One region of the Paenibacillus sp. EKM206P genome, then DNA from elsewhere that is predicted to be linked to it. Evidence: riboswitches for the same ligand, from Rfam matches in the RefSeq annotation. Region 1 holds a riboswitch; each other region holds the start of a gene.

Region 1 (4,214 bases):
CATTAGAATGCTGTCAAAAATAACGTGGCTGAACATGGCGGCAATAAAGCCGTAACGCAGGAACACAAAACTGAACAGCAAACCAAGAAAAGTCAGCTCAATAGGTCTGGAAATCACTGGATAGATCGGATAAAGTGTATGTCCCAGTGCCCAAATCAGCGTGGTGATCAGACAAGCAACAAAAGTATTTTTCACTATTTTTTTGACCATCGGAATACCAAACAGACGGTAGACAGTCTCTTCACCAATACCTGCCATCCAGGCCATAATCGGCAGTAGCCATGGATAAGCCATATTGTAAGGGGATTGCGTGGCATCTGTGGTGGAGAATGTATTAAATGTGCGCTCCAGTATAAAGAATAAAATGGATTGTACCCCGAGCAAAATAAAGGCCCACAAGTAGCCAACATACATACTGCGAAGCACATACAGCCCGTAGCCCGGCTCTTTCGCACGTGGCCATGCATTCAGTCCAACCTGACGCATAAGTCCGTCACCGCCGACCAAGGAGAAGTAGAGCGCTACAGCCATGACGAAGGTAACACCAATCTGGAAAACCATAAGAAATATAAGCATGCCCTTACCGCCTGCTTCTGCTTGCAATAAAGGCAGCATGTTCATGGTCCCAGCTATACTAGCAATAAAGTATATAACGGATAGAACAATGCCGCGTACAAATGAAGTATGTCGTCGGGTGAGTGACGCATACACAATGGCAAGTACACCCAGCACAAAGCTAAATAGGGCATAACCCGCATAGGTCATCCAATTCGCCCAAAATGTTTGCTTTTCGATATAATCGGTATAGGATGACGGGGCCGAAAAGCTTTGAGTGAAGGAGCGAACATCACCGTCTTCAAAAGTAAAAGCCAGTGTAAGTACCGAGGCGCCAATTTTTTTATCGTCTACGGTATACTTTAATCCGCCTTCTTGTTCAGTGGTCGCGAGCTTCAAGTCCGACGGCTTAAAGCCAAAGCGCTTCACCCATACAGCGGCCGCCTGCTCCTTGGCTTCAAGCGTCATGCCGTCCTCAGCCACACGTACAAGCCTGTTACGTGCTTGTTCATCCGTAGAAATATCAGCCTGCGTGTAATTGGTGCTGGAGGTGATCCGTTTAAAACTAACGACCTTCCCAGTGGATAAATCTACATGAATTTGCAGCTTGCTCTTCGCTGAGGATTCAGGCAGATCGACCCGAAAGGTTTCGTAAGGGTAATTTTTCTTCCATGTACGGTCGTACTGTTGAAGCAGTTTTTCTCTAGATAAATAACCGTACAAATCTGTTTCGGCCTGATAGGTCACCAGAGGCTTCTCTGGCTGTGATTCAGTATATCCCAGCTCGGAGCGGGCGAAGTCCAATGCGTGTATGACCGCTTCTTGTTTGCTGATGACCTTTGCATTCATTACTGATTCTGGACTCGGATTGCTAAGCGAGGGAATAAGCAATTGAAAGATAAAAAAGCAAATCAGGCCAATCCCGCCCAGCAAGCCTAATTTTTTGAAGTTGGCCGTGAGCACGACCGGTTTCCCGATAGGATTCATGAGTTTCCTCCTTAATCTGTAAATAAGAACATCCATTAAAGATATCATACTGCACAGGTTCCCGCCAACAGACCAGCGATATTCATGAAAATAGAGTGAAAGCACTTTAAAGTTCCAATAAAATAAGATAAGCTGCGATTAAACGATGCCCATTCGCAAAATAAAGCCAATTTCACGTTTTTTCGACGAAATCGGTTTTGTGATCTGGATATAGAAGGATTATAATCTTGAGGCAATGCCTATAAAATACATAGGTAATGATATACAGTTGAGCCGAATTTCTATGGGAAAACGGGGGAACCATGTTACTGGGGTGAATTTTACAGCCGATCACTGGTGGATCGGAAGTGTAAATAGGGCATACTGTGCTGCCCGAATCCGTCAGCTAACCTCGTAGGCTATGAGCAGGAACCAAGTCAGGCACTCGGTTTTCCGGTGTCTTTTTTTGTGCGTATAAAAGTGTTTGGATTGGTTAGATAGACCGCTGCGGGTGCAGATTATTCTTCCGATTGCTGTTATCCCCGGATTTTTTGATTGTATACCCCCTTTAATGGTTAAAATCCGGAGATAAAGGCAAACGCTTCGCTTCTTCAGAACAATTCTGCCCCCTTCGCTACTGCCCGCCAATAGCACAGGGGACCGAGTAGTGCTTGACATGCATTCTTCCTGTATTCAGGGAATGCTAATTATAGTTAACTAAGGTTTGGAAAAATCAAAAAATTCAGGGGCAACGACGATCGGAAGATCAAATGGAACGCGTAGCGAGCTTACACCGTATTAAATCACTGTTTTTATAGTTTTAAGGATTAGGAGAGAAGTGATGAATAGATGAATCCCAATGCAAGCTGGCTCCGGCTTTCTCCACCGCAGATATTCGTTGCGGGCTTTGCCATTATCATTCTAATAGGTAGTTTATTGTTAATGCTGCCGATCTCCAATACAACAGGAAAGCCACTTGCGTTTGTAGACGCTTTGTTTACTGCCGCTTCCGCGACCTGTGTTACAGGGCTTGTCGTAAAGGATACGGGGACCTTTTTTACAACCTTTGGTCAAGTTGTTATCGTGGCGCTCATTCAGATCGGCGGCCTAGGCTTTATGACCATGGCTACCTTGATTGCACTGGTGTTCAAGCGTCGGATTTCCCTGCGGGAGCGTCTCATTTTGCAGGAAGCGATGAATCAGACTTCTGTAGAGGGAATTGTCGGGTTAATCCGTAAGGTATTACTGTACTCACTGGTTATTGAAGGCGTATGCGCTACGATATTCTCGGTTCGCTGGTCCTTTGATATGCCCGTAGGCAGGGCGATTTATTTTGGAATCTGGCATGCCATCTCCATGTTTAACAATGCTGGTTTTGATTTATTCGGTGAATTTCGCAGCTTGACAGGTTATGTATATGATCCGATTGTTAATTTTACAGCCATGTTTTTGATTATTTCAGGCGGCATTGGTTTTGTAGTGATGTCAGACCTGGCAGAATATCGCAAGCGCAAGAGACTGTCCTTGCATACCAAGGTGGTACTCAGCATGACGGGCGCTATGATTGTAGTCGGCACGCTCGTGATTTTTGTGTTTGAGTTTACGAATCCAAAGACTCTTGGCTCGCTTGATTGGGGTGGTAAACTGCTGGGATCTTTATTCCAGTCTGTTACTCCCCGTACCGCAGGTGCCAATACACTGGACATTGCAGGCTTGCGGCAGGCTACGCAGTTTTTTATCATCATACTCATGTTTATCGGGGCTTCTCCTGGCTCCACTGGAGGCGGGATTAAGACCACAACATTCGCGCTGCTCATTGGAGCAGTGATTTCGATGCTGCGGGGGCGGGAAGATATTGTGCTGTTCAGGTATCGACTTGCGCAGGGACGAATTTACAAGGCTTTGACCATTACACTGCTGGGGCTGCTGTTCGTGATCGGGGTGACGATGATTTTGTCAGCAACCGAAGATCATCATTTTCTGATGATCTTGTTCGAGACGGTGTCTGCGTTTGGTACGGTGGGGCTGTCGATGGGGCTTACACCTGATTTGACAGTCATAGGCAAGCTGGTGATTACCCTGACGATGTTTGCAGGTAGACTGGGGCCACTCACGCTAGCTTATGCACTGGGGCCGAAAAAGGGTAAAGAATTATATCGTCATCCGGAAGGTAAAATGATTATAGGATAAGGGAGTTTTCGAGTAGACATGAAAACGCAGCAGTTTGTAGTTATTGGCTTGGGGCGGTTTGGCTCAAGCCTAGCTTTGCAATTGGTGGATATGGGGTGCGAGGTGCTAGGCATTGACCGGAATGAGGATGTTGTGGACAGTATGAGTGAGATGTTGACACATACTGTCGTGGCGGACGCTACCGATGAAGACTCATTGCGATCACTGGGCATCCGTAATTTCGATTGCGGCATTGTTGCTATTGGTGATGACATCCAGGTAAGCATCCTGACCGCCATTTTGCTGAAGGAGCTGGGTGTGAAAAAGGTCGTAGCCAAAGCCATATCTGTGCTGCACGGGCGTGCGTTAGAAAAGCTCGGTGTGGATCGGATTATTTATCCAGAACGGGACATGGGTATCCGTGTGGCTCACCAGCTAGTCACGCCTAATTTGCTCGATTATTTGGAGTTGTCTAAGGAATACAGTATTGTGGAACTCAATGTACCTGCATGTCTGAACGGCAA
Region 2 (4,214 bases), on a different contig from region 1:
CATCATCGGATTTAATTTTATAAAGCTATCCTTGATCGCATGCTTCAAGATGCTTCTGTCCAGCATGTGTTTGCGTTGTTCCTTCATGGTCAAACACCCCGTTCATCCATTCTCATTTTCTTCTTCACATGGTCAAAAATTCAGCAACAGGTCCCAATACGATGACAGGTAAAAAGGTCAACGCGCCAATCAGCAGCACGACTCCGATCAGAATGGCTCCAAATAACTTGTTGTCCGTGCGCAGTGTCCCCGTCGTCACCGGAGTCGGCGCTTTGGCATTCAACGAAGCCGCCACAGCCAACAATGCAATCATAGATACATATCGCCCGAAGAACATAACCATCCCCGTTGTTACATTCCAGAATACGTTGTTATCTGAAAGACCTTCAAACCCCGAACCATTATTTGCGGCAGATGACGCATATTCATAGAGCACCTGAGTCAACCCGTGATAGCCAGGGTTAGTGACCGCATCATATCCCCAATGACTCATAAACGCAAGCGCAGTTGGGACGAGAATGAGAAACGGATGTACCAAAATGGCAATGGCGATCAGCTTCATTTCCTTGCCTTCAATTTTCCTTCCCATAAATTCCGGAGTTCTCCCGACCATCAGTCCGCATATAAACACACCCAGAATCGCATACATCAGCATATTCATCAGCCCGACACCCTTGCCGCCAAAAATGACGTTTAGCATCATTTCTCCCAAAGCAGCCATGCCACCTAGCGGGGTTAGTGTATCATGCATATTATTGACCGAACCTGTCGTTGCCGCTGTTGTGACCGCAGTGAATAAAGCCGATTGTCCAATACCGAAACGAACCTCTTTCCCTTCCATGCTTCCCTGAGAAGCATCCACACCCAGTGTCTGGATTAACGGATTACCTGTCTTCTCAGACACATACGTAATGGATAGAAAAATTAGAAACAATACCATCATGGAGCTAAAAATAATCCAGCCCTGCTTACGATTACGGGCAAACAATCCAAAGGTATACGGCAACGAAGCCGGCATTACCCACATTGCCAAAATTTCCAGCACGTTCGTCCAAGGACTTGGATTTTCAAAAGGATGCGCAGAGTTAGCTCCCGCATAACCGCCCCCGTTCGTCCCCAAATGCTTGATGGACTCCAGAGAAGCAATGGGTCCCATAGAAATTTGCTGTTGTGTTCCGCTCAGCGTCGTAAGATCCGCCGTAGGCTGTAGCGTCTGTGGTATCTTCAATCCCACCAGCACCAGCGTAAGCACAAAGGCCAGCGGCAGGAAAATCCTTATAATAGCTTTAATAAAATCTTGAAAGAAATTGCCCATCCCTTCACCGCGCCGCGTCAATCCTCTCATAAAAGCCGCAGCAACCGAAAAACCGGAAGCAGCCGAAGTGAACATCATCATCGTGACGAACGCCATCTGTGTCAGATACGTAAGCCCGCTTTCTCCGCTATAATGTTGGAGATTCGTATTCGTCATAAAGCTGATTACCGTATTAAAAGCTAGTGATGCTTCCATATTACTGTTTCCAGCCGGATTACCGGGAAACATTCCCTGTAAACGCAACAGCAAGTAGCTGATTGCCACAAGCACGACGTTCGTAGCAATGAAACTCATAACATACGTAGTCCAACGCATGCTCTCCACTTTCTTCAAGCCTACTACCTTATAAATCAGCTTTTCTGTTCTGCCAAAAATCCGATCCGTCCGATTCGGTTCATTCGAGAATACATGATACATATATGTACCCATTGGCTTTACCAAGAGCAGCAATATAACGATCACAATTCCAATTTGAAGCAGCTCCATCCTCTATTCCTCCTTCAAAATGCTCCTGCGTTTGGAACAACAGACCCGATTAGACCATCTATGAAGTGCACACGTTTGCGAAAACCTGCTACCAATGATGCTTTAATGCTCAGATCTGTTGTTCTTCGCCCGCTCTATCCCTACAAGTGACTAGAACTTTTCAGGGTTCAGGAGTGCGTAGATTAAATACATAAACACAATAGCCGTAAGCCCGAGTATAACGATCATCCTCTTCGTCCTCCTTTAGAGGTCTGCGCATCACACCAGCGTACAAACAGCAGTATCACTCCATAACTCACAGCCATGACGAGCAGCATGTATATATCCATCATGTTTATACCCTCCGTATCGATCCTCAGATCGCCATTCTTATTCCATCATAAAATCATAAAACAACTATGTCATAAGTGCTTATCCGTTCAGCAGAAAACCCACCTCTCCGTTCAATGTGTAGATCACATGGTCCGCTCCCAATCCCCGATAAATTCCTTGTGGATTACAGCCGTGTGTAATAACATAGATCGATTCCGATGTTAGTGGTCGACATATTTGCAGGAAACGGCAAGTCAGATTCAAGCTGTTCTCGAACAAATACACACTACCAATTTCTTTTTTTGGAAAATTCCATTTTCCCGCTTGCATGGTATTGATGCGGACAATGTGCTCCACACCCATTTTTTTGAGCTGTCGTTCCTCCTGGGCGCTATTCGTGAGAACTGCAAACGCCAATTTTTTGAAAATAAGCAATTTCACAAAACTTCTGCCCGCTTCATTCGGTGCAGTGACAATAATTAACCGACCTTCCATCAGTAGCTCCTCTCCCGGTATAAAAAGACAACAAAAAGAAGCCGAAGGAAAAAGGCTTTCCTCCGGCTTCTGACATATCCATGATAAAATAAACCATGGCTGCACACGGCGGTTTGTTGCCTCTCCCTGTACGCTTACGAGGTTAGCTGTCGGATTCGGACGTGAGAGTCGCCCTATTTCTGGCACTTGACCGGAAAATTCACCCCATGAGACACACGGCTTCCGAAGCCGTACAGTCTCGATTGGTTCCCCCGCTTTTGCAACTGCAAAATTCAGCGCTATAGACATTTCGTTGTTGCTTCATTCAAGTTAATTTGAAATTACGTCTTGAATCATACACCCGCGCATGGAAGACTGTAAAGCTCAACTGCAGGGTTATAAATCGGGCTTTAGAGCATAGAAGATTAATAATAACGCTTACAATGCAACTATGCTTCTCACATCTCCTTTAATCTCTGTTTTTCATCCCTTTTTGAAAATGACAAGCATGTCAATATTGGCGTAGGGTAAAGCGTTATTGGCCTTTTTTTGTAAAAAGAGAAGAAAATACGCTATATGTACCAGCTAAACACCGATTTAACCCGCTTTTATAAGAAGAAACAACTTAATTCGCTCCATTTGCGGTGCGATTTACTGTTTTGAGCAAAATACGATTTTACAGCGCCTGAAGGCTTTATACAGCTTTTCCAGGCTTGCAACCCTTCTTTAAATTGTCTAAAATTTAATTGCTGAATATTGAATGAGGAGAGATGCTATGACCGTTTATGAATATGATGCGCAAACCCTGCAAGGGAAACAAATTCCGTTATCCACATTTGAAGGGAACGTTCTGCTTATCGTGAACACTGCCAGCAAATGTGGGTTAACCCCCCAATACAAAGCGCTACAAGAGCTATATGACCAGTATCATGAACAGGGGCTCGAAATTTTGGGATTTCCCAGCAACCAGTTTGCCAAACAAGAGCCAGGTTCCAATGAGGAGATCTCCGAGTTTTGCCAGATCAATTATGGTGTCACCTTTCCGATGTTCGCCAAGACAGATGTCAATGGCGATCAAGCACACCCCTTATTTCGCTACCTGACCCAAACAGCTCCGGGGGTATTAGGGTCCAAAGCGATCAAATGGAATTTCACTAAATTCTTAATTACAAGAGAAGGTAACGTATTTAAGCGCTATGCACCGCAAACCACGCCAGATAAGCTGGCGGGAGATATAGAGAAGCTTTTGCAGCAAAACTGACATTCTTCATTATCACAGTTAATAAACGACCTGTTGCAACCGTGGCTTCCGTGACTAAAGAATATAACGAAAAATACTTAACAAAAAAAGCACCCTTTCACGTAAACCGTGTCAGGATGCTTTTTTAACTAGGTCTTGCATATAATGCGGTCGAGAGGACTCGAACCTCCACGGGCGTACGCCCACTACCCCCTCAAGATAGCGTGTCTGCCATTCCACCACGACCGCAAATCATAATGTATTGAGGCAACAGATTTATTATACTCTCTCATCAACTATTTGTAAACAAAAATATTATAATTATTTTAACTTACATATATGAGCGATAATAATACCGTCCTGTATAAAGATAACCGCTTGCTGAAC
Region 3 (4,214 bases), on a different contig from region 1:
GCTTCTCATCCACCACTTCCACCGGAGGGGCTTCCCGTACACGCAACCGAATGACTGCAGACTCCACATTTGGCTGGGGAATAAATACTGTATTCGGTACAATACAGACTAATTCAGGTACGCTGTAATATTGTACTGCAATGCTCAGACTACCGTAATCCTTCGTTCCAGGAGACGCAGCCATACGCTCAGCCACTTCTTTTTGGATCATAACGACGATATTCTCCAAAGGGAGCTTGTCCTCCAGTAGCCTCATCAGAATCGGTGTAGTAACGTAATACGGCAGATTAGCCACGACACTTACTTTACTCACGTCTGCAAAATCAGCTGCAAACACCTCGCGTAAATCCAGCTTCAGCACGTCTCCATGACGTACCTTCACATGCTCATAAGGGGCCAACACTTCTTCGAGAATTGGCAGTAGCCGCTGGTCAATCTCGACAGCGGTAACTACCTTGGCCGATTGCGCCAGCTTCTCAGTCAAAGCGCCAATCCCAGGACCAATCTCAAGTGCGCCCTTCGTCTCATCCAATCCGGCAGCATTCACAATCTTATTGAGAATATTTTGATCAATCAGGAAATTTTGTCCCAAACTCTTTTTGAACGAAAAACCGTGCCGTTGAATAATTTCCTTTGTACGCCGCGGTGTTGCTATATCTTGAATTCCTGTCATACGGATATCACAATCCTTCACTTTCAATTTGTGCCAGCGCTCCGGCAAATTCCTCGCGGCTGATCTGAAATACAGAGAGCCGTTTATGTAGCTGCTTTCCGTTACAATAACCAATACCCAGCACATTCCCTAAGGCCATACGGCGTGCAGCAGCATTGGGGTGGGTGATAAGTCCAGCATCAATCAGGTCCGCCCACTCAATCAGCGGGTCGGCGCCTTCTACTGTCGTATGAACCCGTGCGAGAGCGTGTCTGATCGCTTCCGGTGAGGCATTCTCCACACCAATATCTCCTTTGCGCGTCGCTTCTGCCTCGGGTATAAAGGCCTGCTTGCAGCCGGGTACCTTGGAAGCGATAATCTTACGGATGCGCTCCCCTGCATGATCGGGATCGGTTAAAATGATGACCCCCCGCCGCTCCTGCGCCAATGCAATTTTACGCAGCGTCATTTTATTAATGGCTGAGCCGCCAGTTTCTATCGTATCCGCTTCAACAGCGCGGCGAATGGCCACCGTATCATCCCGGCCCTCTACCACGATCACTTCCTTGATCATTTGCATTTCCCTCCACTGCTACACAGCAAGCTATATTTATCTTTCCCTGCTTTTGAAAACAAAATAAGAAGAGGATATCCTCTTCTTAGCATGGCATAACTATGTTGTTAATACTATCGCATTGCCCTCAACATACACAACCTGTTTTAGTTGATTTCAGGCTTTACCGGTCCGATAACATATACGGTTTTACCGTGCTTACGACCAAATTGGTTGGCTCGGCTCAAACTCTCATAATACACATCGATTTTGTGGCCTTTAATCGCGCCACCGGTATCCTCCGCACGGCGGAAGCCCACCCCTTCGATATACACCCACCAGCCGATTGGAATTATACTCGGATCGACAGCGATGGTACGGCCTTCCGTCACGCGCGTGCCGGATGCAGTACGTGTACCGATACCTGGCTCCTGTGAGGAATACGCCGTCATGGAGACATTTTGTAAAACTTTGCTATATTTAAAATTGACGCCTGCTTTACGGACAGCACTGCCCGAACTAACCGTTGTTGTCTTAACCGCATCATTGGGACCGACGGAAGCAGCAAGAACGACCGGCTTTTTCTTCGTTCCTACCGCAATAACCTTATCCACACGGTTCTGTGCAACTTCCTTGTTAACCAGCTGTTTGGATACCAACTTTCCATCATGATATACCTTTTGAACGTGCTGGACTACCACACCCGATTTGCCGCTTTGAATGACCCGATTATCGCCTTTATAAAGACTTGGATCAGCCGTTTTGATGACCTGATAAGGCACCTGTTTTTTCTGTTCGACCTGCTGTTTCTTCACACGGACGATTTTTATGTCCATGTTAGACGAAACAGAGGCATCCAACGCAGGATAAACTTTATCCGTTGACGATAATTTATAGCCCGAGGTACGAATGGCACCTTCTACTGTATTTTCTGTTGTGTACAGCTTTTTCGTCTCATTGCCTGAAGATACTTTAACTTGATTGGCACGTTTAATGACTACGCGGTCCCCATCCTGTACTGCTCCATTTAGCGGCATAGAAATTGTATCATGCGGCTGAAGTGAAATGGAATGCTCGCTCAGCAAATCTTGAAGCTTGGATTCCCGGGTTTCTACCGCAGATGCCTTGCCATCAATGACAAAAAAGACTTGTTTTTTAGATTGCGTGTACATCAGAATTGAAATCATAATCGTTAGCGCGATTAGAAAAATAGCAACCAAAGCAGCCTGGCGCACATTCTCTTGCTTCCAACGCAATACGTAAGACATGCTGGATGAGCGTGACTCATGGGTCTCCTCTTTTTGGAAAATGCCCATTTCCTCCGTCCTCCTTACATAGCCCGCCGTCTGGAGTATGACATAGTTGAGATTTGACGTGACTATAACAGATTTTCTACAAGACAAGCCCAAACTGCGACTGTCCTGCACCATGTACCCGTCTTCGCGGCATGCTGTCCTCCCCTGTTTAACCACAGTATGATGACAGATTTTCTTTTATTCACAACAAAAAAAGCCAAAGAAAGAGACTAGAGAGCTCTTTCGTGGCTTCCGGCATGTGTGAATATGCGGGAAAACTCATGCACGAGATGGCTTCTCTCTTGTTACGCTTACGGGGTTAGCTGTCGGGTTCGGACGTAGAGAGTCGCCCTAGCTTGGGTCAACCGCTCATGGCGGTCGCCTTCACATTCACCCCGAAGACCCAGAAAGAAATCGAAATACGGCTCCTCCACCTGTTCAATCCCATCCGGGAAAAGAAATTAGGTCGAGCCGGCTGGCGGAAGGGACGTTCCCTTCTTGCACATACGCCGGACGTACTGTAAGCCATATCGGTTCCCCCGTTCCCTGTAAAAGGGACTCAGCGAGACTGGTTCATGAAATGACTTGTTGATGTTTACATTCAAACAACAATTCACTGAAAAGATGATATCCTGTTTCTATGCATGTTGTAAAGCAGGTTTCAAGTACATTTTTCAAAATATTCGGTTAAAATATTGTAATATTCTCGAGTTTCCTGCAACAAATTCATGATTAGCTTCGTCTATCTCTTTATTTTGATCGATTTCTTCGCTTTTTTATTGAATGTCAAATCGTTCCAAGGCATTTTGGGTCGTTATTGACACTAATTCCTCCACTGTAATCCCCTTGATTTGGGCTGCAGCCTCTGCTACCAGTCTCACATGCGCAGACTCATTTCGCTTCCCGCGAAATGGATGCGGCGTCAGGTAGGGCGCGTCCGTTTCAATGAGCAGACGGTCCAGTGGCACCTGTGCGAGCACCTCTTTTGGCTGCTTGGCATTTTTAAACGTTATTGGACCACCGAAGGAAAGGTGAAATCCCATATCCAGCACCATTTTGGCTGTCTCCCAGCTCCCAGAAAAGGAGTGCATGACTCCGCCAATCTCACTCGCTTTTTCCTCACGCAAAATCCTAACAATATCTTCATGGGCATCCCGGTTATGAATAACAATGGGCATTTTGAGCTCACGAGCCAGACCAATTTGATTTCGAAACACCCGATGCTGAATATCCTTCGGTGATGTATCCCAATAATAATCCAGACCGATCTCTCCGATGGCTACGACCTTCTTATGACTACATAACGATGCAATCCATTCTAAATCGTCCTCTTGCATTGTAATCGCATCCTGTGGGTGCCATCCAACTGCCGCATAAATAAAATCATACGTCTCGGCCAATTTCATGGTGGATGGAATGGTCTCACGATTAAATCCGATATTGATCATCCGCGTTACTCCTGATTCGACAGCACGTGCTATAACTTCTTCACGATCTTCGTCAAATTGTGGCGCATCCAAGTGAGTATGAGTGTCGAATAAATCCAAGGTTTACATCTCCTTTTTTTACTTACATTTCTATATAGTTGTCTATTCTTTGACAAAATAATTCCTTATTTCGGCAGGAAGCCTGTCTTTTACCGCGTTCAATTTATTCTGGGGAAAATACATATGATATTTTCCTCGGTGGATACCACTTATGGAGCGCACAATTT
Region 4 (4,214 bases), on a different contig from region 1:
ATCGCACAAGGAGCTCAAAGGACGCTATATGAGCGCAGCGAAGGCCGCTCTTTTGTACTACAGCAAATGGTACGGGCCTTATCCATATTCCACCCTGTCCATCGTGGTTCCACCTAAATCAGGCAATGGAGCTGGCGGCATGGAGTATCCGACACTCATCACGGCCGCTGCTGCGGGTAATCTCAATCCTGGCTATAGTCTGGAACGGACATTAGTTCATGAGATTGGACATCAATATTTCTATGGAATGGTAGCCAATAATGAATTTGAGGAGCCGTGGCTGGATGAAGGCTTCACCTCCTATGCAGAGGAGCGACTTATGGAGCAAGAATATGGGCTTACCCCCAACTTGCCATTACAATCGGGACAGGTATCCTCCCCACAGCCGCTAAACCGTGAGTCATGGAAGTACGGCTCGGCTGCTGAGTACGCGCAAAATGCCTACTCTCGAGGCAAGCTGGTACTACGGGGCATTGAACGTCAGGTGGGTATAAAAAAAATGGATCGCATTATGCGGACCTACGTCCAGACGTACCGATTTAAGCATCCGTCCTCACAGGATTTTCAACGTATCGTGGAGAGAGTCACCGGACGCTCATGGAGCCACTATTTTGAACAGTATGTATATGACGGCCAGATGGCGGACTTTTCAGTGGATCACATCACAAACCACAAGCTGGAGAATGGATATGAAGCAGTCGTGACGGTCAGCAAAAAAGGGGCGGATTATCCCAAGATCCCTGTCCAATTTACCTTCAAGGATGGAACCACGAAATTCAAGGCTTGGGACGGTGCGGGCAAAAGCACAACTTTTCGGATCAAAAGTACTTCTCCCGTTTCCTATGTAACCCTTGATCCCCTATATACCATTGCACTGGAGAACAAGCATATTAACAATACCCTAAAAGCCGAATTGGACGAAAAGCAACAAACCCGTTGGAGTATAAGTGTAACCAAGCTGTTGGAGACACTGCTTGGAAGTCTGTCATGGTGAGGTGTCTATAGATGCGGACTGTTATAAAAGAGGGCTGGGCGCTGGTGCGCATACGATTCTATATCGTTATCATTTTATTTCTGTATCGACTACTGTGGGGGGTGTTTCTCTATCGACTGGTGCAGTCTGCCGTTATCCCGCTATTGCTCCGTTATCCTGATCAGGGTCAAAACGAGCTGGGACAGACCTTGTTTTGGATGGAGAGCCAGATTGCTCTGATGGACAGCCGGGAAGTACATGTGTATTTGTGGATACTACTAGGGGCGACTGTACTACGCATACTAATCACTCCCTTCATTAGAGCCGGAATATATCAAAGCCTGCATACCGATGCGACTGAGCCGCAAAGCCTGTCCTTTTTCAAAGGTATGAAACGCCATGGCATGTCGTCGCTGTTGTATTACATCATCGAGTTGGGACTGCTGCTGATTCCCGCCTTTTGGGTAGTACCGAGACTCTACCCTATTGTAGCAGGTACGCTTCAATCTCCCTCTTACCTGCTGCACTTGTTGCCCTATGCCATGGGATGGATGGCATACGGATGGTTCATTCGGCAGTGCATCCTGTATATGCAACTAGGCACTGTCGGTGGTCACGCCATACTATCGTCCCTGCTCGCCTTCTTTCGCCAGCTTCTCCCAGCTGTCGGTATATCCCTTTTGCTCGGTGCTTGTGTGCTGCTGGTCTTCGGTCTATTTGGCACCGTGGCAATGATTTGGACTGGCATGCTCGCGCTCATTCTCCAACAATCGTATCATTTTGTTACTAGTCTGGTCAGGCTGTGGCATATCAGTTCGCAGTACAGACTATGGCATACCGATATCTCCAGTAGAAGCTAAGCCCTTCCTTTATGTTAATCACTTCATTTCCGTCTGTCGAAAAAACTTTATGCATAACCGCGCAAACGGCACATAACTGAATACTGTTAACAAGATCTGTTCCTGGGACATTAGGAGCAGATTTTTTTTGTAACTTTTTGCAATGAAACATTTGCCAAAGCCAGCCGACTTTGTTACAATAATCGCAGTGAACTGATAGTAACAACTTTGTAATCTTTATTGTAACCTTTATCTCAAAAATATCGTTATTGTGAATACTGCTCTCCAAGGTGCACATCTTAAGTAAAGCCTAATTCCTGGCACCTAGGAAGCGGGGGAACCAGTTTGGGTGAATTGATCTCGCAACAGAGTGGTCATAGGGGAACCTTCTACCGAATCCTTAAGCTAACCTCGCAGGCATTGGAAGGGGTATATTTTTTTTGAAGAAGAAGCTAACGATCGCAGCTATGAGTCTTGCCATTGCCTTTACATCTTTTACATTCGGTGGCGGCAGTGCATTTGCAGACTCCAAGATGGACCAGGTCATCCAAGATGCCAAAGGAACGAACTACAGAAGCGGAGGCACTACACTCGAGGGATTCGATTGCTCCGGCTTCACAATGTATGTATTCAACAAACTGGGAATTAAACTTCCGCATCAATCTGGATCACAATTCAAAATGGGATCTTCTGTATCCCGCGATGAAATGAGGCCTGGGGACCTGGTGTTCTTCAACACCACAGGAAGAGGCATTTCCCATGTAGGTATCTTCGTAGGTGAAGGGAAATTTGCCCACTCCTCGACTTCACGTGGTGTAGTAGTTAGCTCACTGAACGAAAATTATTACGCTAACCGCTATGTCGGTGCAAAAAGAATTATGAGCACAGACGCTTACCATTCTGTAGCTTCAGATATTCCTGATGACGACAACGTAGAATAACTAACGCACAGCAAGCTAACTCTAGCCGCAATTTGATTCTGCCGGAATCGAATTGCGGCTTTTTATGTCCACAACATCAGCAATGATTATCTTTACTGACGAACTGACACCTCAAAAGGTTTCAATTTTAGCGAACATCGTCGGTTTTACCGTCACCGCTGGGGGAGCATATGAGCAGTAATTCCTTCTTATTGAATGTATACCCGTCTTGGGTATAAAATAAACACGCTTGCTATTCCCCTGCAACTTGTCTACAATCTGTTGTTAATGATTGAAGCACCTGTAAAAGGAGGATGGAACACATGCCGGCCTCAATATCCAACTATCGGATCGTACCGATGGACGAGCATCAAGCGGCTGCAATCTGTGAGTGGCGCTATGATCCACCTTATAACATATACGGTTGGCTCCCCTGGGAACAAATGAAGGCGCTTGAGGTCGAATTTGGAAGTCCCACGCTTCGCCAAGAGCAATATGTTGCCGTACTGGATGAAGAGAACAAGCTGATGGGATTTGCTCAATATTTTCCTATGATCGGTGTGACCCGGCTAGGTCTTGGCATGCATCCTGAAAGATGCGGACATGGCAAAGGCTCTGATTTTGTCCGTGCCATTGCAGAGGAAGCCCAACGACGCAACCCGAAGAATGAAATTGATCTAGAGGTGCTTACTTGGAATGGGCGCGCTATCCGGGCCTACAAGGCGGCTGGATTTGAGCTTACAGATACCTATGAACGCCAGACCCCCGACGGGAAGAAACCATTTTATTGTATGGTATATCGTCCCGAGCACCCAACCCAGGTTCTATGATAAAAGCGCCTTCGGCATACAACCACGATGTTGTATAGCGAAGGCGCTTTTATCATCATACGACAGATCATTACAAGCTCAATGACTGCTACGCATTTTTTCAAAAGCTTCATTATATTGTTGGGCTTCCTTAATATCCACGGCCATAATACCGCCATCGTCCCAAGAGGTCAAACGCAGAGTCACGGTCTTGTAATCAATCGTAATAAATGGATGATGATTGAATGCTTCAGATATAGCGGCAACTTCATCCACGAATGCAATCCCTTTCATAAAACTGGAAAAATTATATTTCCGAACGATCCAACGTCCTTCCTCCAGCTCCCAGCCCTCCAGTTTCTCCAGATGTGCTTCAATCTCTTCTTGTGTAAAAGGCATGTTACGAACTCCTCCCCGTTTATACGGAAGCCTTTCGACCGCTTAAATACGGCCAAAACTACGATATATTGGTGTACATATTACCACGGCCCCGTTGATAAATCCATAAGACGGACCTCAAATCAAAGGGACTGACGTCAGCTCCTCGTCCCCAATCAGTACATAGATACGATGCTGCTCCGGCTCATAGATCACAACGCCACTCCCTACAGTGATTGTGGGCTCTGTACCCAGTGCATAAAATAAGTCTTCTGCCAAAGCTTCATTGACTTCC

The links. Region 1 has a riboswitch for cyclic di-AMP ahead of G9G53_RS14590 (TrkH family potassium uptake protein). Riboswitches for the same ligand answer to the same signal wherever they lie in the genome.
Region 2: it holds a riboswitch for cyclic di-AMP, as region 1 does, so the genes downstream of both, G9G53_RS01585 (hypothetical protein) here and G9G53_RS14590 (TrkH family potassium uptake protein) in region 1, are expected to answer to the same signal.
Region 3: it holds a riboswitch for cyclic di-AMP, as region 1 does, so the genes downstream of both, G9G53_RS24105 (3D domain-containing protein) here and G9G53_RS14590 (TrkH family potassium uptake protein) in region 1, are expected to answer to the same signal.
Region 4: it holds a riboswitch for cyclic di-AMP, as region 1 does, so the genes downstream of both, G9G53_RS23020 (C40 family peptidase) here and G9G53_RS14590 (TrkH family potassium uptake protein) in region 1, are expected to answer to the same signal.

What each region holds. Positions count from the first base shown of each region.
Region 1 is NZ_JAAMNQ010000006.1:107,678-111,891, forward strand. Features, by position in the region: gene G9G53_RS14585 (CPBP family intramembrane glutamic endopeptidase) at 1-1,542, opposite strand, end outside; cyclic di-AMP (ydaO/yuaA leader) riboswitch at 1,804-1,957, shown strand; gene G9G53_RS14590 (TrkH family potassium uptake protein) at 2,371-3,711, shown strand; gene G9G53_RS14595 (potassium channel family protein) at 3,730-4,214, shown strand, end outside.
Region 2 is NZ_JAAMNQ010000001.1:322,538-326,751, reverse strand. Features, by position in the region: gene kdpB (potassium-transporting ATPase subunit KdpB) at 1-87, opposite strand, end outside; gene kdpA (potassium-transporting ATPase subunit KdpA) at 125-1,801, opposite strand; gene G9G53_RS26860 (potassium-transporting ATPase subunit F) at 1,952-2,029, opposite strand; gene G9G53_RS01585 (hypothetical protein) at 2,213-2,608, opposite strand; cyclic di-AMP (ydaO/yuaA leader) riboswitch at 2,724-2,896, opposite strand; gene G9G53_RS01580 (glutathione peroxidase) at 3,363-3,848, shown strand; tRNA gene G9G53_RS01575 (tRNA-Leu) at 3,994-4,076, opposite strand.
Region 3 is NZ_JAAMNQ010000018.1:80,371-84,584, forward strand. Features, by position in the region: gene rsmA (16S rRNA (adenine(1518)-N(6)/adenine(1519)-N(6))-dimethyltransferase RsmA) at 1-673, opposite strand, end outside; gene rnmV (ribonuclease M5) at 681-1,226, opposite strand; gene G9G53_RS24105 (3D domain-containing protein) at 1,373-2,521, opposite strand; cyclic di-AMP (ydaO/yuaA leader) riboswitch at 2,793-3,075, opposite strand; gene G9G53_RS24110 (TatD family hydrolase) at 3,277-4,047, opposite strand; gene G9G53_RS24115 (HD domain-containing protein) at 4,090-4,214, opposite strand, start outside.
Region 4 is NZ_JAAMNQ010000015.1:76,694-80,907, reverse strand. Features, by position in the region: gene G9G53_RS23030 (M1 family metallopeptidase) at 1-994, shown strand, start outside; gene G9G53_RS23025 (hypothetical protein) at 1,006-1,833, shown strand; cyclic di-AMP (ydaO/yuaA leader) riboswitch at 2,110-2,247, shown strand; gene G9G53_RS23020 (C40 family peptidase) at 2,253-2,753, shown strand; gene G9G53_RS23015 (GNAT family N-acetyltransferase) at 3,056-3,562, shown strand; gene G9G53_RS23010 (4a-hydroxytetrahydrobiopterin dehydratase) at 3,641-3,940, opposite strand; gene G9G53_RS23005 (hypothetical protein) at 4,058-4,214, opposite strand, start outside.